One region of the Mesorhizobium sp. M0778 genome, then DNA from elsewhere that is predicted to be linked to it. Evidence: riboswitches for the same ligand, from Rfam matches in the RefSeq annotation. Region 1 holds a riboswitch; the other holds the start of a gene.

The links. Region 1 has a riboswitch for thiamine pyrophosphate ahead of thiC (phosphomethylpyrimidine synthase ThiC). Riboswitches for the same ligand answer to the same signal wherever they lie in the genome.
Region 2: it holds a riboswitch for thiamine pyrophosphate, as region 1 does, so the genes downstream of both, thiB (thiamine ABC transporter substrate binding subunit) here and thiC (phosphomethylpyrimidine synthase ThiC) in region 1, are expected to answer to the same signal.

Annotation. Positions count from the first base shown of each region.
Region 1 covers NZ_JAMYPA010000029.1:61,752-67,279, forward strand. Annotated here, with positions in the region: gene hemN (oxygen-independent coproporphyrinogen III oxidase) at 10-1,350, opposite strand; gene NKI22_RS28280 (porin) at 2,401-3,558, shown strand; TPP riboswitch at 4,092-4,208, shown strand; partial or broken gene thiC (phosphomethylpyrimidine synthase ThiC) at 4,312-5,528, shown strand, end outside.
Region 2 covers NZ_JAMYPA010000001.1:436,354-445,032, reverse strand. Annotated here, with positions in the region: gene NKI22_RS02260 (ABC-F family ATP-binding cassette domain-containing protein) at 1-1,320, opposite strand, end outside; gene NKI22_RS02255 (thiamine diphosphokinase) at 1,322-1,966, opposite strand; TPP riboswitch at 2,094-2,208, shown strand; gene thiB (thiamine ABC transporter substrate binding subunit) at 2,252-3,265, shown strand; gene thiP (thiamine/thiamine pyrophosphate ABC transporter permease) at 3,499-5,118, shown strand; gene thiQ (thiamine ABC transporter ATP-binding protein) at 5,115-5,906, shown strand; gene NKI22_RS02235 (M48 family metalloprotease) at 6,224-7,630, shown strand; gene NKI22_RS02230 (RNA polymerase factor sigma-32) at 7,885-8,679, opposite strand, start outside.

The sequences.
Region 1 (5,528 bases):
TGCTTGCCCTCACCTGGGGCTATGCTTACGGCCATCCCGATCGAGAAAAGCATCGAACGCGGCAGCGACAGCACGAATCACAAAGCGATGCTCCCGCCGTACGCGGACAAAACCGTTTTCGAAGTCCACTATCCCGTCCTCGGCCAGCATCGCCAAGCGTTCAGCTGAATCGAGAAGACGGATCGGATCAGATCCGTGGGCGGCACAGATTGCCTGCACATCGGCCTCGAGATCGCACATTAGTTGCTCGATAATTGCGGCTCGCACGCGGTCGTCGTCGGTGAGGCGATAGCCCTTTGACGTCGCCAGACGGCCAGCTGCGATATGCTGGATGTAGGAATCCCGTGTAACTTCGTTTTGAACGTACCCTTGGCCGATGCGGCCGATAGCCGACGCTCCGAAACCGATCAGGGTTCTGCAGGTGTCGGCCGAGTAGCCCAACGAGTTACGCCGCAGGCGACCGGTTTTCTGTGCCAGCGCGAGCTCGTCGTCCGGCAAGGCGAAATGGTCGAGCCCGATCTCTCGGTAGCCGGCGGCAATCAGCGTCACGGCCACAGCCGCATGCTGTTCAGCGCGGGCAGCGCTGTCCGGCAGAAATTCCTCCTCGATGAGGCGCTGATTCTTTATCTGGGATGGAATGTGCGAGTACCCGAACACCGCAAGCCGGTCGGGGCGCATGGCGACCACCGCCCTCGCTGTCTCGACGCAGGATTGCACCGTTTGATGCGGGAGACCAAAGATGAGATCGAAGTTGATGCGGCTCACGCCGTGCCGACGCAGCATTTCCACGGCAGCCGACGTCTGGGCCTCGCTCTGGATCCGGTTGATCGCTTTTTGAACGATTGGATCGAAGCTCTGCACGCCGAGGCTCGCGCGGTTCACGCCGGCCGCTCCTAAGGCCTCGGCCATCTCGACCGTGAACGTGCGTGGATCGATCTCGATGGCGACCGTAGCTGTTTTCGACAGAGCGAAGCGGCGTCGCAGGAACTCTATCAGAGCGAGGAACTCGGGTGGTCCTATGAGAGACGGAGTTCCGCCGCCGAAATGTATGTCGCTCACGGGCAACGTCTGCGGCACTCGCTCCGCAACCAGACGGATCTCTTCACGCAGGGTCGCCAGATAGTTGAGGATCGGCGCATCATGGCGGGTGATGGTGGTGGGAAAGCCGCAATACCAGCACGCTGATCGGCAGAACGGAACGTGCAGATAGAGTGACACCGGACCGTCAGCCGGCAGGTTCTTGAGCCATTCCTCATAAGCCTCGGCGCCGACCGCCCCAGAGAACTCCGACACAGTCGGATAGATAGTGTACCAAGGCAGCCGGGCCTCTCGATATTTCGTGGTCTGCAACAGTTACCGTCCCATGCTGATAACCACCAACCTTACCGCTGCGCTCGCCTGTGTCTTTGCGCTATGTCAGTCCGTTCCGCTTTGGGCTCCGAAACTTGTATTTCGCAGCAATAGCGGCCGTTCAATCTTGGCTGGACGGTCAGCGACTGGCCATGGCTGTTCCCGCCGCGACCCTCACGCGTACCGTTTGGTTCCACCATCCCTTCCCTTCAGCCAGCGCCTGGTCGCGTAGATCCTGCTGAGCGGCTGCCGCATCCAACGAGATAACACCGCGTTGGGACCAGACTTTGCTCGCCAGCTAGCGCAGCCCCGTGGTGATCTCTGGCATCTCGATGAGCTCGTTTTGTGAATTGCTGGCAAGAAGCATTAGCTGTGGCGCGCCGTCTATCAGGACGAGAGCCTGCTCGACGCGACCGTCAGGTCCGCCGCAATGCCAAGGCTGGCGCGCCTACTGACTCCGTGGTGAAGGCAAGGCTGCGCGTTCAGCGCGTGATTACCGACCATCGCGCTCGCCAAAATGACGGCGTCGTACCGAGCGGCGCCCGCCGCATGATGTCTCAACGTCGGGGCTCACAGCAAACAAAGCTGTCGCCATTGAACGAAACTGTCGCGAAGCGAACAGACGAACCGTAGCCGAAAACGTTTGCCGTTCGTGCTTGGATTGATCCGCAAGGCAGAAAGGAAGGAAGAGCCAAGCAAGGTCCGCCGGCAGACTTGAGCTTCAAGCCGCAGCTGCGTCGTCAGGATGGCACGTCATTTGCAATAGAAGCCTTTGTGACGGCCCGCCCACAACTAGCGGAGATGACCGGTGATGGTTTGTACAGAAATGTTGAATGGCGTCGTTTCGGCAATAATTATATTTGTAATAACAATTGCATATCTGTAACAATAATACCCAATAGTATTCTCAATTTCTCATGAACATCTGGCATGACGAGAGCATCAAAACTGCTCAAAAATTCACTCAATGCGCATCGTTATCGACTGGTTCCTTAGCAAAAATTCATTCACTGACGTCCATCCCTTTTACTCTTTGAACGGAGATCAACAATGAACATTAGGAGCCTCCTCCTCGGCTCAACTGCGGCACTGATTGCCGTTTCCGACGCTCGCGCCGTGACCGCCGTTGCCGAGCCTGACCCGACTGAGTACGTTAAAATCTGCGACGTTTACGGCTCGGGCTACGTCTACATTTCAGGCACTGAGACCTGCCTGCGCATCGGCGGCTATGTCCGTTACGACATCGGCTTGCGCCATGTCGGATTGTTTGACCACGCAAGAACCTCCGATGTGAGGACTGGTGAGCATCAGGACACATGGCAAAACAACACGCGCTTCACATTGAAAACTTGGACCGGCCAGGAGACCGAACTCGGCACGTTGAAGACCTACACCGAAACCCGCATGAACTTCGGTAACCGCCACACTTCGGTTTCGGACAGTTCTCGGTCCTATGCCTTCAACGGAGACAGCACCTTGACTTTCGCCTGGATTCAGCTTGGTGGCCTCCGAGTTGGTAAGGACTGGTCGGCCTTCGACATGTTTATTGGCGGCGCGGTTGACGTACTCAACCAGACGCCGGTTCCGTACGGCGCTTTCGATACCAATGTGGTTCAGTACTACTTCGACGCCGGGAACGGCTTTTCGGCCGTGGTTTCGCTCGAAGAAGGCTCGGGCGTGGTCGGCACAATCGACAGCTACTCTCCGCACGTAGTCGGCAGCTTGAAATACACACATGGCTGGGGCGCGATCACCGGCGTTGCCGCTTATGATAGCAACTACGAATCGGTGGCCGCCAAGGTCCGTGTCGACATCAATGTCACCAACGAACTGTTGCTGTTCGGAATGCTCGGCTACGGTTCCAACGGCAAGCTCAACGACGACTCCACGAACGCCATCGACGCTCATGGTCGCGGCTTCTATAAGAGTTGGGGTGGGAACTGGGCTTTCTGGGCTGGCGCCACTTACAAGCTCAACGAGACAACTTCGTTCAACCTTCAGCTCTCCGGTGATCAGCTCAAGAACCATGGTGTCGCTGCAAACGTCGCCTATGCGTCTCTTCCAGATTTCACAGTTACGGCGGAACTCGACTATAGCCGCTACGGCAACTTCGCCGTCGGCAAGGTGGACGCTTCCAACGTGAACTGGACCAATGCCAACAAGAAGAGCGGTGTCGCCGGAATCCTGCGTTTCGAACGCTCATTCTAACGCGATTAAAGGGTTGAGTTCCGGTTGAGCGGACCAATCTCGCAACACTCCAACGTCGCATGAAGCTATACGAGATTGGAGCCTCGATCTCGGGGCCGGACGATGTTTCATATCAGATCTGGTCCGGATGATCGCGCAGGCGATATTCATCGCTCGATTATGTGTTTTGATCCGCAGCTCTTTCATTTCCACATCCCTTCCGCCCGCGTGACGGACCCTGCCATCCAGCAGTACCCGGCCGGGTTTTGCGAACTCGAAGGCCCAGTCGGGTGAGGAGGTGTTCAACTTGTTGATCGATTGTGGGGTGTGGCCCGATGCACTTGAAAATCGCAAATGGATCGCCTCCGTTCAGCCATCCCCGCGGAAATTCGAGCGCGAGAGAACAAGCTCCAGAGCATAAGCGAGGCTGATCGAGGAACAGACGATTCTCAGGCAACGCTCCATCCGATCTTGCGCCTGGCCGAGACGATCGCCCGACGATCAGCTGCGGCCAGAACGCGCTTGACAAACCGGAGCCGTCCCGTCCAACCTCACGCATTCACCAGGGGAGTCCCGGCAAGGGGCTGAGATACTGCTGGCTTTCGCGGCACAGTGACCCGTTGAACCTGATCCAGTTCATACTGGCGTAGGGACGGTGCAAGCGCTTTGCGGGAGTTCACGCCCGAGGTCCTGTTCGAGCAGGTCGACCAAAGCGTCTTTTCGTCCTTCCGGCACAGAACTGGGTCTCCAATGCATGAGCAAAGGAGCCTCAAGATGAATGCCCTCACCCCCGCCGTCTCGACGGGCCCACTGCCCGCCTCACGCAAAATCCACAAGCCCGGTGCCATCCACCCGCAGATCAGGGTGCCGATGCGCGAAATCTCCGTCCATCCGACGGCCGGCGAGCCGCCCGTCACCGTCTACGATCCGTCTGGCCCCTATACAGACCCGACTGTCGAAACCAGCATCGAAAAAGGCCTCGCACGGCTTCGCCACGAATGGATTACGGCGCGCGGCGATGTCGAGGCCTATGACGGCCGCCATGTCCGGCCGGAGGACAACGGCTTCGCGACGGGCGAACGGCTGACGCCGGAATTTCCCATTCGCCACCGACCGCTCAGAGCCAAAGCAGGCAAGGCGGTGACGCAGCTTGCCTATGCGCGCGCCGGCATCATCACACCCGAAATGGAGTTCGCCGCCATCCGCGAGAACCTTGGTCGCGAGATCCTGCACGGCAAGCTTGAGCGCGACGGCGAGGCTTTCGGCGCGACACTTCCCGATTTCGTCACGCCGGATTTCGTGCGTGATGAGGTGGCGCGCGGACGCGCAATCATTCCCGCCAACATTAACCACCCAGAGAGCGAGCCGATGATCATCGGCCGCAATTTCCTGGTCAAGATCAATGCCAATATCGGCAACTCCGCTGTCACCTCCTCGATGGCCGAAGAGGTCGAAAAGATGGTCTGGGCGATCCGCTGGGGCGCCGATACGGTGATGGACCTGTCGACCGGCCGCAACATCCACAACATGCGCGACTGGATCGTCCGCAACGCGCCGGTGCCGATCGGCACGGTGCCGCTCTATCAGGCGCTCGAGAAGGTTGGCGGCATTGCCGAGGATCTGACCTGGGAGCTGTACCGCGACACGCTGATCGAACAGGCCGAGCAAGGCGTCGACTATTTCACCATCCATGCCGGTGTGCGGCTGCACTACATCCCGCTGACCGTCGACCGGGTCACTGGCATCGTCTCGCGCGGCGGCTCGATCATGGCCAAATGGTGCCTGCACCATCACCGGGAAAGCTTCCTTTACGAGCATTTCGCCGAAATCTGCGACATCTGCCGTGCCTATGATGTGTCCTTCTCGCTCGGTGACGGCCTTCGTCCCGGCTCGATTGCCGATGCTAACGACGCCGCGCAATTCGCCGAGCTGGAAACGCTCGGCGAGCTGACCAAGATCGCCTGGGCGAAAGATTGCCAGGTGATGATCGA
Region 2 (8,679 bases), on a different contig from region 1:
CAGCGTCTCCATGTCGAGATCGTTGGTCGGCTCGTCGAGCACAACCAGGTTTGCCGGCCGCGCCAAAACGCGGGCGAGGATCAGCCGTGCCCGCTCGCCGCCCGAAAGCTCGCGCACCGGCGTGCGCGCCTGTTCCGGCTTGAACAGGAAGTCCTTCATGTAGGACACGACGTGGCGCTGCTCGCCATTGATGACAAGGTTCTCGCCGCGTCCGTCGGTGAGATACTGCGCCAGTGTCTCCTGCGGATCGACGGCCTCGCGCTTCTGGTCGAGCGTGGCGATCTCCAGATTGGTGCCGAGCCGAAGCGTGCCCGCGTCCGGCTTCAATTCGCCGGTCAGCATCTTCAACAGCGTCGTCTTGCCGGCGCCGTTCGGTCCGACCAGACCGACGCGATCGCCGCGCTGGATGCGTGTCGAGAATCCCTTGACCACGGTCAGATCGCCAAAGCTCTTCTCGATGTTCTTGGCCTCAATCACCAGCTTGCCGGATTCGGCTGCGTCGCTGGCTGTCATCGTCGCCGCACCCTCGGCGCCGCGATGACCGCGAAAGCGCTGGCGCATGGTCTGCAACTCACCGAGTCGGCGCATGTTGCGCTTGCGCCTTGCCGTCACGCCATAGCGCAGCCAGTGCTCCTCGCGCACGATCTGGCGGCCGAGCTTGTGCTGCTCGCGCTCTTCCTCCTCCAACACCGTGTCGCGCCATTCCTCGAAATAGGCAAAGCCCTTATCGAGACGACGGGTCTGGCCGCGGTCGAGCCAAATTGTGGCGCGCGACACGCGTTCCAGAAAACGGCGGTCATGCGAGATGACGACCAGTGCCGAGGAGGTGCGGGCAAGCTCCTCCTCCAGCCATTCGATAACCGAAAGATCAAGGTGATTGGTCGGCTCATCGAGGAGGAGAATGTCGGGCTCCGGCGCCATGACGCGGGCGAGTGCCGCGCGCCTCGCCTCGCCGCCGGAGAGGTCGTTCGGCCGTTCCTCGCCGGTCAGGCCGAGATGCTCCATCAGATAGGTGGCGCGATAGGGATCGTCGGCGGGCCCGAGGCCTGCCTCGACATAGGCGCGGACAGTCGCAAAGCCGTCCATGTCGGGCATTTGCGGCAAGTAGCGCACAGTCGCCGAGGGCTGGCGGAAGACTTCGCCGTCCTGCGGTTCGATCAGCCCGGCAGCGATCTTGAGGAGCGTCGACTTGCCAGAGCCGTTGCGGCCGACCAGGGCGATCTTGTCGCCAGCCGAAGCCGTCAGGGCGGCACCGTCGAGCAGCGGCGCGCCGCCAAAGGTCAGCTTTATCCCGTCGAGATTGAGAAGCGGCGGCGCCATGTCAGCTTTCAGGTAGGGGAAAAGGATGCGCGAGCAGCAGTGCGCGGCCGCTGGCCAGCGCGATTTCCAGCCGGCCCTTGACCTCGTTGGAAATGGTCAGCGACGAGCCGAAGGCAACCTCGACATGGGCGAGCGGCCATTTGGCGCCGGTGACTGTCAGGCCGGCGAGATCCGAAAAGCCGAGCACCGAAAACAGCGTACCGTCGACATAATCGAAGCCAGTCTTTCCAGGCAGCAAAGGAATGCCTTCCTGTGCGCCGCTGGTCAAAAGCACTTCCGTCCCGCCTTCCGCCAGCCGGACGCTCAGCGCCAGATGCAGGAAGATGTGGTCGGTGCGTTTGCCGCCGAAGGCGCCTGCCAGCACAAGTCTGGTCGCACCGCGTTCGAGCGCGGCGGCGATAGCGAGTTCACCGTCGGTCTTGTCCTTTTCGGCGGGAAACACCTGCCGTGGCACGGCGGCCAGATCCTCCGGCAAATCGGCAGGTATGGAATCGAAATCGCCGACCCAGAGTTCCGGCATCAGGCCCAGCATAAGGGCATGGCCGATACCGGCATCGGCAGCGATGACGCGGGAGCCTTCGACCTGGCGGTCGAGCAGCGGCGTGCGGATGAGATCGCCGCCAAGCAGGATGGTGAATGTGCTCATATCTCGTGGCCCTTACCAGCCCTGCCCCGGAAACGGAAGATGAAACGGCAGACGAAACGGAAGGCTGGGCTTTGGATGCCCGGCAAACTTCCGCTTGCGCAGCACTTCGGCCGGGCCTATGTGTCGAAACGCTCTAACGGGGTGCCGGACGCGATCTTCGCGGACCGGCTGAGAGGCAAGACTGCCAACCCGCTGAACCTGATCCGGTTTGTACCGGCGGAGGGATTAGACGTTTCGGACAGCCCGACGCCTCAATTCCTTTCAACGCGAACGAAGGAGGCGCCGATGCGCAGTTTTTTCCACGCTCTTGTCTCGATTATCCTGCTTGCAGCATCCGCGCTCGCCCTGCCAGGGCAGGCATCGGCACAGGATAAGCTGACCGTCTATACCTATGAAAGCTTCACCGCCGATTGGGGTCCGGGACCGGCGGTGAAGAAGGCCTTCGAGGCCGAGTGCAGCTGTGTCGTCGAATTCGTCTCGGTCGCCGACGGCGTGGCACTGCTCAACCGTGTGAAGCTGGAAGGGGCCGCGACCAAGGCCGATATCGTGCTTGGCCTCGATACCAATTTGACCGCCGATGCCAAGGCAACCGGCCTGTTTTCGCCGCATGGCGCCGTGTCGGACGTCAGTGTGCCGGGCGGCTGGAGCGACGATATCTTCGTGCCGTTCGACTATGGCTATTTCGCCGTTGTCTACGATACCGAAAAACTGAAGAGCCCGCCGAAGAGCCTCAGGGAATTGGTCGAGGGCGATGCCGGCGACAAGATCGTCATCCAGGATCCGCGCACCTCGACGCCGGGCCTTGGCCTGCTGTTGTGGGTCAAGTCGGTCTATGGCGACAAGGCTCCGGAAGCCTGGGCCAAACTCAAGGCAAAGGTGCTGACGGTGACGCCGGGCTGGAGCGAGGCCTACGGCCTGTTCACCAAGGGTGAGGCGCCGATGGTGCTGTCCTATACCACTTCGCCAGCCTACCACATGGTTGCCGAAAACACCTCGCGCTACCAGGCGGCGTCCTTCGAGGAAGGCGAATATCTGCAGATCGAAGTCGCTGGGATCACCACCAAGGGCGCGAAGAACCCGCTGGCGGAAAAGTTCATCGCCTTCATGACCGGGCCGAAATTCCAGGATCTCATTCCCGAAACCAACTGGATGTTCCCGGCCGGCAAGACCGACAAGCCGCTCAATCCGGCGTTCGACAAGCTCGTCAAACCGACCAAAACCTTGCTGTTCAGCTCGGAAGAGGTCGCCGCAAATCGCAAGGCCTGGGTCGACGAGTGGCTGGCGGTGATGAGCAAGTAGCTCGGATTGAAAGATGATCGCCCTACGGCGCCCCCCTCTGTCCTGCCGGACATCTCCCCCACAAGGAGGGAGATTGGCCGTCATGCCGGCTTTCGCCAATCTCCGACATTGCCGGAATGAGCGGAGCGCTGAACCTGCCAACCTCCCCCCATGTGGGGGAGATGTCCGGCAGGACAGAGGGGGGCGCGAAGGAACGCAATCCTCGCTAAGAATCTCGAATCTGGTGGTCTAGCGTGCAACGCGCGCCATCATCGGATACCCGCGTCGCTGCCGGTATCGTCGCGCTCGCCGCCATCGCGCTGCTGATCGGCGGGGCATTCGCCGGGCTCGTCGTCGAAGCCATGCGCGACCTGTCGGGCGCCGCCTCCGCCTTTGATTCCTATCTCCTCCGTGTTGCCCGCTTCACGCTCTGGCAGGCTCTGTTGTCGACCCTGCTCTCCGTCGCACCGGCGCTGTTCGTCGCGCGCGCGCTGTCGCGGCATCCACAGTTTTTCGGGCGAGGCTTTGTCCTGCAGCTTTTCGCCGTGCCGCTGGCGCTGCCGGCCATTGTTGCCGCACTCGGTGTCTTGGCACTCTATGGCCGCGCCGGGTATTTCGCCGGCTTGCTCGGTGCGATTGGCGGCCAGAACTGGCCCGGCATCTATGGCCTATCGGGTATTCTCGTCGCCCACGTCTTTTTCAACCTGCCGCTGGCAACGCGACTGTTCCTGGAAGCGTTGCAGACGGTGCCGGCTAACCAATGGCGGCTGGCGAGCCAGCTTGGCATGGGTGCTGCGCCGGCCTTCCGGCTGATCGAATGGCCGGCGTTGCGTGCGGCCCTGCCGGGCGTTGCCGGGCTCGTTTTCATGCTGTGCATCACCTCCTTCACCATCGTGCTTACGCTCGGCGGCGGGCCGCGCGCGACGACGCTGGAGGTTGCCATATACCAGGCCCTGCGTTTCGACTTCGACCCGGCGCGGGCGGTGACGCTGACCTTGTTGCAGATTGCCCTGACCTTCGTCGTCGTGCTGGCACTAACGCGGCTTGGCGCCAATATGACCGGCGACGCCAATCTGCCGGTAGCCCCGCGCCGGTATTTTTCAGCCGGTGCGGCCGAGACCGTGCTGAACGCACTGGTGATCGGGCTGGCACTGCTGTTTGTCGCCGGACCGATGGCGGCTACGCTGTCGGCCGGGCTTGGCGCCGATCTCGGCCGCCTGGCCGGCGAGAGCGCGGTGCGGCAAGCGACGGCGACCAGTGCCGTGCTCTCCCTCCTATCGGCGCTGCTCTCCTTGGCGTTGTCGCTGTCGCTGGTTATGGCGCGCCGGGCGCTGGCGCTCACCCGGCGGACCGGCAGGCGGACGCTGCTCGAACACCTGGCCGACACCGGTGCGGGGTTCGTCCTGGTGGTGCCGCCCATCGTCATCGGTGCCGGCTGGTTCCTGCTCCTGCGCAGCGTCAGCGATGTCTTTGCGATCGCCCCTGTCATGGTGGTTGTGGTCAATGCGGTGATGGCGATGCCGTTCGCCATCCGCGCCATCCGCCCCGCCTATGACGCGGCGAGCGAACGCCACGAACGGCTCTGTGCACAGCTTGGCATCTCGGGCTGGAACCGGTTGCGTCTGGTCGACTGGCCGTCGCTGCGGCGGCCGCTCGCCACCGGCTTCGCCTTCGCCATGGCGCTGTCGCTCGGTGATCTCGGCGTCATTGCGCTGTTCGGCAGCGATTCCGTGCAGACATTGCCCTATCTGTTGCTGGCGCGCATGGGCAGCTACCGCACCGAGGATGCGGCCGGCCTGGCGCTGCTGCTCGGCCTTGTCTGCCTGGCGCTTGTGCTGACCGCGGACTGGCTGGGAAGGAGGGAGAAATCATGATGCCGATCAGCCCGGAACGGTCGATTTCGGTCGAAAAAGGCGCGGCCGTGCGGCTCGATAATGTCTCGTTCAGCTATGGTGAAACGCCGCTTATATTCGATGTCGATTTCCCGGCGTCGGAAATCACCGCCATCATGGGGCCGAGCGGTTCGGGAAAGTCGACGCTGCTCAATCTGGTGGCCGGTTTCGAAGCGCCGCGGTCAGGCCGCGTGCTCATCGGCGGCGCCGACGTCAGCACTGCGCCGCCATCAGCGCGGCCGGTATCGATGGTGTTCCAGGAAAACAACCTGTTTGCCCATCTGTCCCTCGAGCAGAATGTCGGGCTCGGCCGCTCGCCTTCGCTCATGCTGAGCGAGGCTGACCGCGCCGCAATCGCCGCAGCGCTGAAGCGCGTCGGCCTTGCCGGCAAGGAAAGCCGGCTGCCGCGCGAACTCTCCGGCGGTGAGCGGCAGCGCGTCGCGCTCGCTCGGGTCCTGGTGCGCGACCGGCCGGTGTTGTTGCTCGACGAGCCGTTCGCTTCGCTCGGACCGGCACTGCGCGACGACATGCTCGACCTGGTCGCCGACGTCCATTCGGAGCAGCGCATGACGGTGCTATTCGTCACGCACCAGCCGGACGATGCGCGCCGTATCGGGCAAAACATGGTTTTCCTGGATGGTGGCACGGTTGCCGCGACGGGCACTGCGGCCGATTTTTTCGTCGGGGCTGGACCGGAGGCATTCCGACGCTATATCGGCTCGGGTCCGTTTGCGGCTGGATCACGAGATGTTGCCCGGAAGCGGACATAATTTATGGTCAAACCGGCGGAAGGCGAAGCGGCGCTTGCTTGCCATGGTCGAGGTAGTGTGGCTAGGTCCGCCAGGAGCTGGTCCGGCTTAGACCGTGATTTGCCCTTGCTGCCTCGTATCTGTCGGACGCACGAAGGACGCCGTAGCACTTGATTTTGCGCGTGATGCTTTCCGGAAATCGCGCCCGATTTTCGCGGTCACGTGCCAGGACTTGAAAGGAAGCCGATCTGCCGACCGGCATCGACAATCGGAGGGTGAAACCGCTGGCGCGCTTTCTGGCGCTGGCCGGTCTTGCCGTGGCGCTGGCAAGCTGCCAGATGTTCACGCCTCCCGACGTGCAGGAATCAGGCTTTCAGCCCTCAGACAAGCCGATCACGGTCGACAATGTCGCCGCCAACGGCAAGCTCGCCCAACTGGCGAAGGCGCAGCACCCGCGCATCCTCGCCACCTATGGCGGAGAATATTCCGACCCCAAGCTCGAGCGCATGGTGGCCAAGATCGTCGGCAGACTGACCGTAGTGTCGGCCAACCCGACCCAGACCTACCGCATCACCATCCTCAACTCGCCCAACGTCAATGCCTTCGCGCTGCCGGGCGGCTATCTCTACATCACCCGGGGCCTGCTGGCCTTGGCCAACGATTCAGCCGAGCTTGCCGCCGTCATTGCGCATGAGATGGGCCACGTTACGGCCAATCACGGCCTGCAGCGCCAGCAGCTGGAAGCCGAAGAGGGGTTGGCGACCAAGGTCGTTTCGGATGTGCTCGGCGACAACCCGACGGCCAAGGCGGCGCTGATCCGCGGCAAGCTGAGGCTGGCCCAGTTCTCGCGCAATCAGGAGCTGGAGGCCGACGCCATCGGCATCAAATCGATCGGCGAAGCCGGTTTCGATCCCTACGCCGCCGGCCGCTTCCTGCAGTCGATGTCGGCCTATACCGATTTCCGCTCGATCAGCGGCGCCACCGACGCCAGCCTCGACTTCCTGGCGACGCACCCCAACACGCCGCAGCGTATCGACCTCGCGCAACGCCACGCCCGCCAGTTCGGCGCGCCCGGTGTCGGGTCGCGCGACCGCGATTCATTCCTTTCCGGCGTAGACGGGCTGCTTTACGGCGACACACCGGAGGAAGGCTATGTGCGCGGCGAAACTTTCCTGCATCCTGGCCTCGGCGTGTCGTTCTCGGTGCCCAATGGCTTCATCATCGACAATTCGGCAGCGGCGGTGACGGCGACAGGCCCGGGCGACATCGCGATCCGCTTCGACGGCGTTTCGATCGACAACGGCCGCTCGCTGACCGACTACATCCGCAGCGGCTGGGTTGCCGGCCTCGACGCCAGCAGCGTGCGCCAGGAGACGATCAACGGCAACGAAGCGGCAACCGCGCATGCTGGCGCCGATGGCTGGCAATTCGATATTGCGGTGATCCGCGCCGGCGGTCAGGTCTACCGCTTGCTGACCGCGGCGCCTTCGGCCAGCACCTCGCTGAGCACGGTGGCGCGCTCGGTCAGCGGCTCGTTCCGCATCCTGAGTGCTGCCGAGAAGGCGGCGTTGAAGCCGCTGCGTATCCGCATCGTCACGGTGCAGCCCGGCCAGACAATGGGCTCCCTGGCCGCACAGATGGTCGGCGTCGACCGCAAGCTGGATTTGTTCAGGGTGCTCAACGCGCTGTCGCCGGGCGCTGCCGTTTCGGCCGGCGACAAGGTCAAGATCGTCACCGACAAGTAATCGCGACGCTGCTTGTGTAAGGGCCAGAGCCTGAATACCGTGGCAAGCTGCGCGCCATGCAACGAGGCGGTTTTGTACACTTTCTTCAATTTCATGATGAAAACGCTGGTCGCTAAAGCGGAGCGCAGCAGGTTTCCAAGGTTCTTTGTGGTGGTCTGCTGCCTGCTTTCGATTTCACTGGCGGTAGGCCTGACATATGTCAAACAGCATCAACCGGGCAGCGGGCAAGAAATAATCAGCCAGGACGTGGCACGTTAGGCTGCGAGAAATTCCGGGTTCTGCTTCACCAGAGCTGCCTTGAGCTTTTCCATGGCGCGCGCCTCGATCTGCCGGACACGTTCCTTGGAGATGCCGAGCGTCTCGCCGAGCGCTTCGAGCGTCGCGCCCTCGTCGCTCAGCCGGCGCTCCTCGATAATCCTGAGTTCTCGCGCATTGAGCGCGCCGAGCGCCGTCTTCAGCCAGACAGAGCGGCGTTCGACATCGATCGTGTCGCCGACGACCTCGTCGGGCAGCGGGTCATCCGAAACCAGGAACTCCATCCGCTCGGTTGCGCCCGCATCGTCGGCAAGCGGCGTGTTGAGCGAGCTGTCGGGTGCCGAAAGGCGGGAATCCATCATCGCCACATCGGCCTCGGAAACGCCGAGAGCCGCCGACACTTCGCGGTAAAGCGTGGCATTCGACGTCTGCTCGGCGCCGTTTGCCAGGCGGGCGCGCAGGCGCCGCAGGTTGAAGAACAGCGCCTTTTGCGCGGAGCTGGTGCCGCCGCGCACGATCGACCAGTTGCGCAGGATATAATCCTGCATCGAGGCGCGGATCCACCATGTCGCATAGGTCGAGAACCGCACGTCGCGCTCGGGCTCGAAACGGGCCGCGGCCTCCAGCAGCCCGACATGGCCTTCCTGGATCAGGTCGCCCAGGGGAAGGCCGTAGTGGCGGAACCGCGACGCCATGGAAATAACCAGCCGCATATGGGCGACGGTGATGCGGTGCAGCGCGTGCTGGTCATTGTTCTCCTTCCAGCGCAGCGCCAAGAGATGCTCTTCGTCGCG